DNA from 2 places in the Ensifer sp. Root558 genome. Region 1 is predicted to be linked to the other one. Evidence: riboswitches for the same ligand, from Rfam matches in the RefSeq annotation. Region 1 holds a riboswitch; the other holds the start of a gene.
The links. A riboswitch is a leader RNA that binds a small molecule or an ion and turns the genes downstream of it on or off. The one in region 1 is predicted to bind S-adenosylmethionine.
Positions count from the first base shown of each region.

Region 2: it holds a riboswitch for S-adenosylmethionine, as region 1 does, so the genes downstream of both, metA (homoserine O-succinyltransferase) here and ASD63_RS15605 (O-succinylhomoserine sulfhydrylase) in region 1, are expected to answer to the same signal.

Region 1 covers NZ_LMGC01000012.1:464,047-468,814, reverse strand. The annotation lists gene ASD63_RS15625 (tellurite resistance TerB family protein) at 112-522, shown strand; gene ASD63_RS15620 (transporter substrate-binding domain-containing protein) at 557-1,390, opposite strand; tRNA gene ASD63_RS15615 (tRNA-Gly) at 1,535-1,609, opposite strand; gene ASD63_RS15610 (2'-deoxycytidine 5'-triphosphate deaminase) at 1,691-2,788, opposite strand; SAM riboswitch at 2,863-2,941, shown strand; gene ASD63_RS15605 (O-succinylhomoserine sulfhydrylase) at 2,986-4,170, shown strand; gene ASD63_RS35100 (hypothetical protein) at 4,226-4,399, opposite strand; gene apaG (Co2+/Mg2+ efflux protein ApaG) at 4,398-4,768, shown strand, end outside.
Region 2 covers NZ_LMGC01000033.1:295,110-299,877, forward strand. The annotation lists gene ASD63_RS25350 (VWA domain-containing protein) at 101-1,285, opposite strand; gene metA (homoserine O-succinyltransferase) at 1,292-2,218, opposite strand; SAM riboswitch at 2,280-2,357, opposite strand; gene ASD63_RS25360 (NUDIX domain-containing protein) at 2,599-3,042, opposite strand; gene ASD63_RS25365 (MoxR family ATPase) at 3,039-3,878, opposite strand; gene ASD63_RS25370 (RidA family protein) at 3,982-4,362, opposite strand; gene leuD (3-isopropylmalate dehydratase small subunit) at 4,372-4,768, opposite strand, start outside.

The sequences.
Region 1 (4,768 bases):
CCAGCTCTCGACCGTCTGCCGAAAGCGGCAGACGGCTCAACTCTTTGAAACGACGCAATTCCGGATCAGGAACCGTCCCATCCCTGGAATCGCTCTACCGCCGGAAAGCCCATGCAACCAAGCCTCAGCCACCACGAAGCTCTCATCTATGTCATGGTGATGATGTCGGCGGTCGACCGCGAGATGAGCGACGACGAGTTTGCCCGCATCGGCCGGCTGGTTCAGTTCCTGCCCGTGTTCGACGGCTTCGACGAGGACAGCCTCGTCCATATCGGCCATGAATGCTCGGCGCAGCTGGCGGCGCCCGAGGGGCTCGACATCATGCTCGAGATCGTGCGCGAAGCGCTGCCGGAGAAGTTCCACGAGACGGCCTATGCGCTCGCCGTCGAGATCGCGGCCGCCGACCAGCGCATCCGCAACGAAGAAATCCGCCTGCTGCAGTTGCTGCGCGACCGGCTTGGCCTCGACAAGCTGACCTGCGCCGCTATCGAGCGCGGCGCGCTCGCCCGCTTCCGCCGATAGGCCGGCCGGTGATCACGCCGAAAAGTTCTGGCGCCTAGTAGATTCCGTTCGGGAAGTAGCGCAGGTAGATTTCCTCCAAGCGGCCGCTGCGCGACAGCGCCAGCAGCGCGTGATCGATCGCCTGGGTCAGGGCAGGCTCGGACTTGCGGTTCATGATCGTCAGGCCTTCACCGAGGAAGCGCTGCGAGAAGTAGGCGCCATCGACAAGCGTGCAGCAGCCGCCAGCAGCGCTACCCGAGATCCAGAAGGACAGCTGCATGCCGTCGGAAAACACCGCCGGCACATCGCCCTTCTGCAGAGCCGTCAGCATGGCCTCGCGGTCGGGATAGACCTTGGCCTCGATCTTCGGGAAAAACGCCTTGAACATCGCCTCATGCGTGGTTCCGGCGACGACACCGACCGGCTTCCCCTTGAGATCGCTCGGTGCCGAGACTGCGCCGGCCGCCTTCGTATTGACGGCGAAGCGCGCTGGAAGCCGCATGAAGGCGCGGGAAAAGCCGAAGCGTTGGCGCAGTTCCGGACCGACGGCGATACCGGCGGCCACCGCCTCGCCCTGCCCCTCTTCCAGTGCCGGCAGCAGCTCCGCATAGGTCACGGCCTGGATCTGGCATTTGGCCTCGATGTCGAGCTCGCGGCAGATCTCGCGCACGAGATCGACATGAAATCCCGAAAGCTTGCCGGACTGGTCGATGAAGTTGAACGGCGGAAAATCCACCGTCGTCAAGAAACGCAGGCGCGCCAGGCCCGTGAGATCGGGCTTGGCGATGCGTTCGCGCGCGTCGAACAGCAGCGGCAGATCCTTAGCCTCGGCCGCAAGCGGCGTCGCGATCAAGGATGCGCAAAGGGCGAAAAGGGAAAGAACTTTCATGGGCAGCGGCCGGCACGTCTCATGTGGCAGGGGCGGCCCTTGGAACCGCGGTGATTCATCGAGCGGTAAAGTAACCGGCCGCAGCGCAGCTGACCATAGGCCACCACGAGAACGCGGTTACACAAGGAACGGGACGAGGAAGAATGGAGCGGGTGATCGGGATCGAACCGACGACATCCAGCTTGGGAAGCTGGCGTTCTACCGCTGAACTACACCCGCGGTGCCTGCGAAATTTCCCGAACCGGGGCGATCTGTCAAGCACCCTTGCGCGGGATTGCGTAAGGGGCGCTTCGAAATCCCCTACTCGGCGCGGAAATGCTTCGAGAGCTTCAGGCCCTGCGCCTGGTAGTTGGAGCCGACGCCGAGGCCATAGAGACCATCCGGCCGTTCCAGCATGTGTTCGTAGATCAGGCGGCCGACGATCTGGCCGTGTTCGAGGATGAACGGCACCTCGTGGCTGCGCACTTCGAGCACGGCCCGGCTGCCCGTGCCGCCGGCCGAGGCATGGCCGAAGCCCGGATCGAAGAAGCCGGCATAATGCACGCGAAACTCGCCGACCAGCGGATCGAACGGCGTCATCTCGGCCGCATAAAGCGGTGGAACATGCACCGCCTCCCGCGAGACGAGAATGTAGAACTCATCCGGATCGAGGATCAGTTCATCGCGGCCGCGGCTGTAGAGTGGCTCCCAGAAATCAAAGATCGCGTGCTGCGCTTTCTTGTCGACGTCGATGACGGCGGTGTGATGCTTGCCGCGATAGCCGATCAGGCCTTCGGGCCCGGTGCCCTTCAGATCGATCGACAGCGCGATGCCGCCGCCGCTGACGTTCGGCTTGTCGCTCGCCACCAGCACGTCGCTCTCGTGCAGCGCCTGCAGTTCCTGCTCCGACAGGATAGACTGGCCCATGCGGAAGCGGATCTGCGACAGGCGCGAGCCGCGGCGCACGACGATCGGGAAGGTGCGCGGGCTGATTTCGAGATAGAGCGGACCGCTGTAGCCGGTCGGGATCTTGTCGAATTCCTGGGCGCGATCGGTGATGACGCGGGTGAAGATGTCGAGGCGACCGGTCGAGCTTTTCGGGTTGGCCGAGGCCGACATGCCCTCAGGCAGTTCCAGGCTTTCCATCAGCGGCACGATGTAGACGCAGCCCGTTTCCAGCACCGCGCCATCGGTCAGATCGACGACGTGCAGCTTCAGCCGGTCGAGCTTGTCGGCAACGAGGTGAGACGGGCCTGGCATGAAGCTTGCGCGGACGCGGAAAGCCTTCGAGCCTAGGCGCAGGTCGAGGCTTGCCGGCTGGATCTGATCGTCATCCAGCGGCTTCTCGCTTTTGAGGCGTCCCGATTCTAACAGCGCGGCGATCGCGCGATCGGCCAAAATCCCAGTGTCGCGGCCCATTGCAGTCCTCTTTTCAGTTGCGAGACAAAACCAAACTCCGGGAATTGACGCAAGCGTACCCTGGCAGTATTGAAGCTTTATCCCGTGGTGATTTGGCCGGTCGGCTTGCAGCCACGTTAAACAAGTAGCTAAAAAGGCCGGGTGTCAAACCGGCCCTTCACGCGGCCGGTTTTTTTGTTTTTGAAAGTGACCGTCACATGAGCAAAAACTGGCGCCCCGCAACGCAACTGGTCCATGGCGGGACCACCCGTTCCCAGCACGGAGAGACCTCCGAGGCGATCTTCCTTACCCAGGGCTTTGTCTACGAGACGTCGGAAGCTGCGGAAGCTCGTTTCAAGGGCGAGACCGAAGGCTTCATCTACGCCCGCTACGGTAGCCCGACCAACGACATGTTTGAAAAGCGCATGTGCATGCTGGAAGGCGCCGAGGATGCGCGCGCCACGGCATCGGGCATGGCTGCCGTCACCGCCGCCATTCTCTGCCAGCTGAAGGCCGGCGACCACATCGTCGCCGCCCGCGCCCTCTTCGGCTCCTGCCGCTGGGTGGTCGAGACGCTGGCGCCGAAATACGGCATCGAGTGCACGCTGGTCGACGGACGCGACCTCGCCAACTGGGAAAAGGCGATCCAGAAGAACACCAAGGTCTTCTTCCTCGAAAGCCCGACCAACCCGACGCTCGAAGTCATCGACATTGCCGGCGTTGCCAAGCTCGCCAACCAGATCGGCGCCAAGGTCGTCGTCGACAACGTCTTTGCGACGCCGCTCTTCCAGAAGCCGCTGGAACTCGGCGCCCATATCGTCGTCTATTCCGCCACCAAGCATATCGACGGTCAGGGCCGTTGCCTCGGCGGTGTCGTGCTTTCCGACAAGGAATGGATCAACGAGCACCTGCACGACTACTTCCGCCACACCGGCCCGGCGATGTCGCCGTTCAACGCCTGGACGCTGCTGAAGGGCATCGAGACGCTGCCGCTACGCGTGCGTCAGCAGACGGAAACGGCCCGCCGCGTGGCCGACTTCCTGGCAGAACAGCCGCAGGTCGCCAAGGTCATCTATCCTGGCCGCAAGGATCATCCGCAGGCCGACATCATCGCCAAGCAGATGACCGGCGGATCGACGCTCGTCGCCTTCGAACTGAAGGGCGGCAAGGATGCAGCCTTCGCGCTGCAGAATGCGCTGGAGATCGTGCGCATCTCCAACAACCTCGGCGACAGCAAGAGCCTGATCACCCATCCGGGAACGACCACGCACAAGAACCTGACCGACGAGGCCCGCGAAGAGCTCGGCATTTCCGCCGGAACCGTGCGCTTCTCGGCCGGCATCGAGGACAGCGACGATGTGGTGGAAGATTTCGCCCGCGCGCTGAAGGCCGTGAAGGCCTGATTTTACGAAGACACGGCCGCCGTGATCAACGGCGGCCGACGCCCCTTGCCGGCCGTCACGAGATGGTTTCCGGCGGCGCGGCGCCAAGGTGCCAGGCACGTTTCACCCGCTCGATCGCGTCAGCACGGCCATCCGTCCCATCATGGGATCGCACAATCTTGCCGTTATTCTTGACGAAACCATCTTGCTGTAGAATACCCTGAAAGACCTGAAGCAAGGTGATGCCCATGTATCGCGCTTTGACCCGCGACATAGAAGTTACGGTGGAGCCGTACTATCTCGAAGAGCAGTCGGATCCCGATGACGGCCGCTATGTCTGGGGCTATCGCATCGTCATCTCAAACCACTCGGACGCATCCGTGCGGTTGATGACGCGCTACTGGCACATTACCGATGAGAACGGGCAAGTCGACGAGGTCAGCGGTCCGGGCGTCATCGGCGAGCAGCCGCTGCTCAATCCCGGCGATACCTATGAGTATTCGTCCGGATGCCCTCTGGATACGCCCTCAGGCGTCATGTTCGGCCACTACAGCATGGAATCGGAAGGCGGAGAGACCTTCAACGTTGCCATCCCCGCCTTCTCGCTCGATTCACCCGG
Region 2 (4,768 bases), on a different contig from region 1:
AACCGGAAAATCATACTAAATGCGGCCTGGCGCCGTCTCCGGCCTGAGAGCGAAAACATCCAGCTATTCAAGGTGCTACAGCGACCTCTCGGCAGACATGTCAGCGCGACAGCTGCTTGGTGGCCTCCTGCAGGCCGGCGAGCGTCAAGGGGAACATGCGTCCCTCGAACAGGCTCTTCACCATCGTGATCGACTGGGTATAGCCCCAGTGCTGCTCGGGCACGGGATTGAGCCAGATGGAGCGCGGAAAATGAGCCGTCAGACGAGAGAGCCAGAGGGCGCCCGCCTCATCGTTCCAGTGCTCCACCGAGCCGCCGGGGTGGCTGATTTCATAGGGGCTCATCGAAGCGTCGCCGACGAAGATGGCGCGATAGTCGCCGCCGTAGGTGCGCAGCACTTCCGTCGTACGGGTAATGTCGACACGGCGGCGGCGATTGTCCTTCCACAGGCCCTCGTAGACGCAATTGTGGAAGTAGAAATGCTCCATATGGCGGAACTCGCTGCGGGCCGCTGAAAACAACTCCTCGACGATGCGGATATGATCGTCCATCGATCCGCCGATATCGAAGAACATCAGAAGCTTCACCGCATTGCGGCGCTCCGGCCTCGTCACCACGTCGAGATAGCCGTGTTCGGCGGTGGCGCGGATGGTGCCGGAGAGGTCGAGTTCGTCGGCGGCACCCTGGCGCACCCAGCGTCGGAGCCGCTTCAGCGCAACTTTGATGTTGCGCGTGCCGAGCTCGATCGTGTCGTCATAATCCTTGAACTCGCGCCGGTCCCAAACCTTGACGGCGCGGCGGTGGCGCGACTGGTCCTGGCCGATCCGCACACCCTCGGGATTGTAGCCATAGGCGCCGAAGGGCGAGGTGCCGGCGGTACCGATCCATTTTGAGCCGCCCTGATGGCGGCCCTTTTGCTCCTGCAGCCGCTGGCGCAAGGTCTCCATCAGCTTGTCGAAGCCGCCGAGTGCCTCGATCAGGCGTTTTTCTTCCTCGCTCAGATGCTTCTCTGCGAGCTTGCGCAGCCAATCCTCGGGGATGACCGCCTCTTCGCTCGCTTCCATCGGGTTGACTGCTTCGAGACCCGAAAAGCAGTGCTGGAACACCCGGTCGAAGCGGTCGATATGGCGTTCGTCCTTCACCAGTGCCGTGCGCGCCAGATAGTAGAAGGCTTCGACGTCGAAGGTGGCGATGCCCGCCTCCATCCCCTCGATCAAGGACAGGAATTCCCGGAGCGTGACCGGGACCTTCGCTGCCTTGAGTTCGAGGAAGAAGGGAATGAACATCTGACCTCAGCTTTTCCCGGTGCCGATCTCCGCGAGATCGTAGGGCGTCGTCTGGTACATCTCGTTGATCCAGTTGCCGAAGAAGAGATGTGCATGGCTGCGCCAGCGGTTCTGCGGCGGCAGGGTCGAATCGTTGTGCGGGAAGTAGTCGTGCGGCATCTTGATCGGCACGCCCGCATCCACGTCGCGGAAGTATTCGTCCGACAGCGAGGTCGAATCATACTCCACGTGGTTGAACATGTAGAGCCGGTTGCCCTTTTTCTCGTGCACGAGGCAGACGCCCATCTCCTTCGATTCCATCAGGATTTCGAGGCTCGGCACCTTGTCGATGTCGGCGCGGCGCACTTCGGTCCAGCGCGAAACGGGGACGGCGAAATCGTCGGAGAAGCCGTTGAGATAGACGGAGGAGCGGTTGAGGTTCTGGTGACGATAGACGCCGAAGGCTTTTTCCTTCAGCGGATACTTCGGCACGTCGTGGAAGTGATAGATTGCCGCCATCGCGCCCCAGCAGACGTTGAGCGTCGAATGCACGTTGGTCTCGGTCCAGTCGAGGATGCGCTTCAGCTCGTCCCAATAGGTGACGTCTTCGTATTCGAGCGTCTCGACCGGGGCGCCGGTGATGATGAAACCGTCGAACTTGCGGCCCTGCACTTCTTCCCAGGTCTCGTAGAAGGAGAGCAGGTGATCTTCCGAGGTGTTCTTGGCGCGGTGCGCGCCGATGCGCACCAGCGACAGTTCCACCTGCAGCGGCGAAGCGCCGATCAGGCGCGCCATCTGGATCTCTGTCTTGATCTTGTTCGGCATGAGGTTCAGGAGCCCGATCTGGAGCGGGCGGATATCCTGACGGATCGCCACGGTCTCGGTCATCACCCGCACGCCCTCATGCGCGAGGGTTTCGAAGGCGGGCAGCGTATCGGGAATCTTGATGGGCATGGGCTTCCACTCGATCAATACAAAAAAACCGGCAGCGATTGATCGCGACCGGTCCTCGGAAATCCAACTTTCCTCGGCCCTTTAGCGACTTGTTTAACGTGGCTGCAAGCCGGCCGGCCAAATCACCACGGAGAATTTGATAGCGCGAGTGGGCCGCGGGGGTCAAGAAAAACGATTCGCGTTGGGGGCGGCTGCCCCTCATCCCGCTGCTGCGACTTCTCCCCGCTGGCGGGGAGAAGTGGCCTTGCCGCACCCGATCGTTCCACGAGTTAAGCTCAGCGGCCGTTCGGCCCATCTTGGTAGCCGGGTTCGCTGTCGGCACGTCTCGGCTTGGGGGCAGCCGTCGTCCTCGTCCCCTCTCCCCGCCTGCGGGGAGAGGGTCAGGGAGAGTGGCTGGTCTGCAGCAGGCGTAGAGCATCCCGCATGCCATAACCCAGCCGGCGGTCAGCCTGATCGATACCGAGCCAAAAGAAACGAAAGCGGATCGGGTCACCGCCGCCAAAGGGCGTCATTTCCTGATGTATCCAGGTCTGCCGTTGCTCGCCGGCAAGGGCGATGTGGAAGTAGTGCCGCCGATGACAGATCGTCCTGCCGTCCTTCGGGTAGTGGTAGTCCTGCGTGACGAGATGGGTGAGTGCTTCCGGCGGCGTCAGCCCGGTTTCCTCGATGAATTCCCGCTGAGCCGATGTCTCCGGGCTTTCGCCTGGTTCCATCGTACCGCCGGGCACCTGCAGCTCGATGTCTGGGAAATCCGGCTCGTCGAAGACCAGCAGGCGGTCCTGCCAGGTGGCGTAGATCAGGACCTTGTGCGCGTCCGGCCTCATCCGTCGCGGCGGGCCATGAAGGCGAGGCGCTCGAAGAGGTGCACGTCTTGTTCGTTCTTCAGGAGCGCACCATGCAGCTTCGGCAGCATGGTCTTGGCATCGGCCCTGAGGTCGGCCGGATCGACCTCGTCGGCGACGAGCAGGCGGATCCAGTCGAGCGCCTCTGACGTGGAGGGCTTCTTCTTCAGGCCCGGCACCTGGCGGATGTCGTAGAAGGCGGCGAGCGCCGCCGAAAGCAGCGTCTTGCGGATGCCGGGATAATGCACCTCGACGATGCGGGCGAGCGTGTCTGCATCGGGGAAGCGGATATAGTGGAAGAAGCAGCGGCGCAGAAACGCGTCCGGCAGCTCCTTCTCGTTGTTGGAGGTGATGATGACGATCGGCCGGTGACGCGCGCCGATCATCTCGCCGGTCTCGTAGACATGGAATTCCATGCGGTCGAGCTCCTGCAACAGGTCGTTCGGAAACTCGATGTCGGCCTTGTCTATCTCGTCGATCAGAAGCACCACGCGGCGATCGGCCTCGAAGGCCTGCCAGAGCTTGCCCTTGCGGATATAGTTCCGGACCTCGTTGACACGCTCGTCGCCGAGCTGGCTGTCGCGCAGCCGCGACACGGCGTCATATTCATAGAGGCCTTGCTGTGCCTTGGTCGTCGACTTGACGCTCCATTCGATGAGTTCGAGGCCAAGGGCGGCGGCGATCTGGCGGGCAAGCTCGGTCTTGCCGGTGCCGGGCTCGCCCTTGACCAGCAGTGGGCGCTCCAGCCGGATCGCGGCGTTGACGGCGATCATCAGGTCCTTGTCGGCGATATAGTCGGCGGTGCCTTGAAATTGCATGGGCGTCTTCCGGTTCAGCGTAAGTCAGGCGAAGTCATGCCCTATGGACTATCGCATAATGGCTTAAATCGGAATCGTTTTGAGGGTGGGCGCGATCAAGGGGTCAGCCGCGAAGCGCGGTGACCTCGATCTCGATCAGCATTTCCGGGCGGATCAGGTCGCAGACGATCATCGTTGCGGCCGGGCGGATTTCGCCGAAGACTTCGCCGAAGATCGGGAACACCCGGTCGGCGAAGCTGGCATCAGTGACGTAATAGTGGTTGCGCACCACGTCCTTCATCGAGAAGCCCGCTTCCTTCAGCGCGCCCTCGATCGTCTTCAGGCAATTGCGCGCCTGCTCTTCCACCGTCTCGGGCATGGTCATGGTGGCGTAGTCATAGCCGGTCGTGCCGGAGACGAAGCACCAGTCACCCATCGCGACGGCACGCGAATAGCCTGCCGTCTTTTCGAAGGGCGAGCCCGAGGAGATGAGCTTGCGCGCCATATCTTCGTTTTAAGCCCAGGGGCGCGCGGCGCCGACCGTCTTTTCGAAGCTGTCGATGGCGGTTGCCTTTTCCAGCGTCAGGCCGATGTCGTCGAGGCCGTTCAGCAGGCAGTGACGCTTGAAGGCGTCGACCTCGAACTTGACCGAACCGCCGTCCGGACCGGTGATTTCCTGGGATTCCAGGTCGACCGAGAGGATGGCGTTGGAGCCGCGCGAGGCGTCGTCCATCAGCTTGTCGAGGTCAGCCTGGCTGACGACGATCGGCAGGATGCCGTTCTTGAAACAGTTGTTGTAGAAGATGTCGGCAAAGGACGTGGAGATCACGCAGCGGATGCCGAAGTCGAGCAGCGCCCACGGAGCATGCTCGCGCGAGGAGCCGCAGCCGAAGTTATCGCCGGCAACGAGA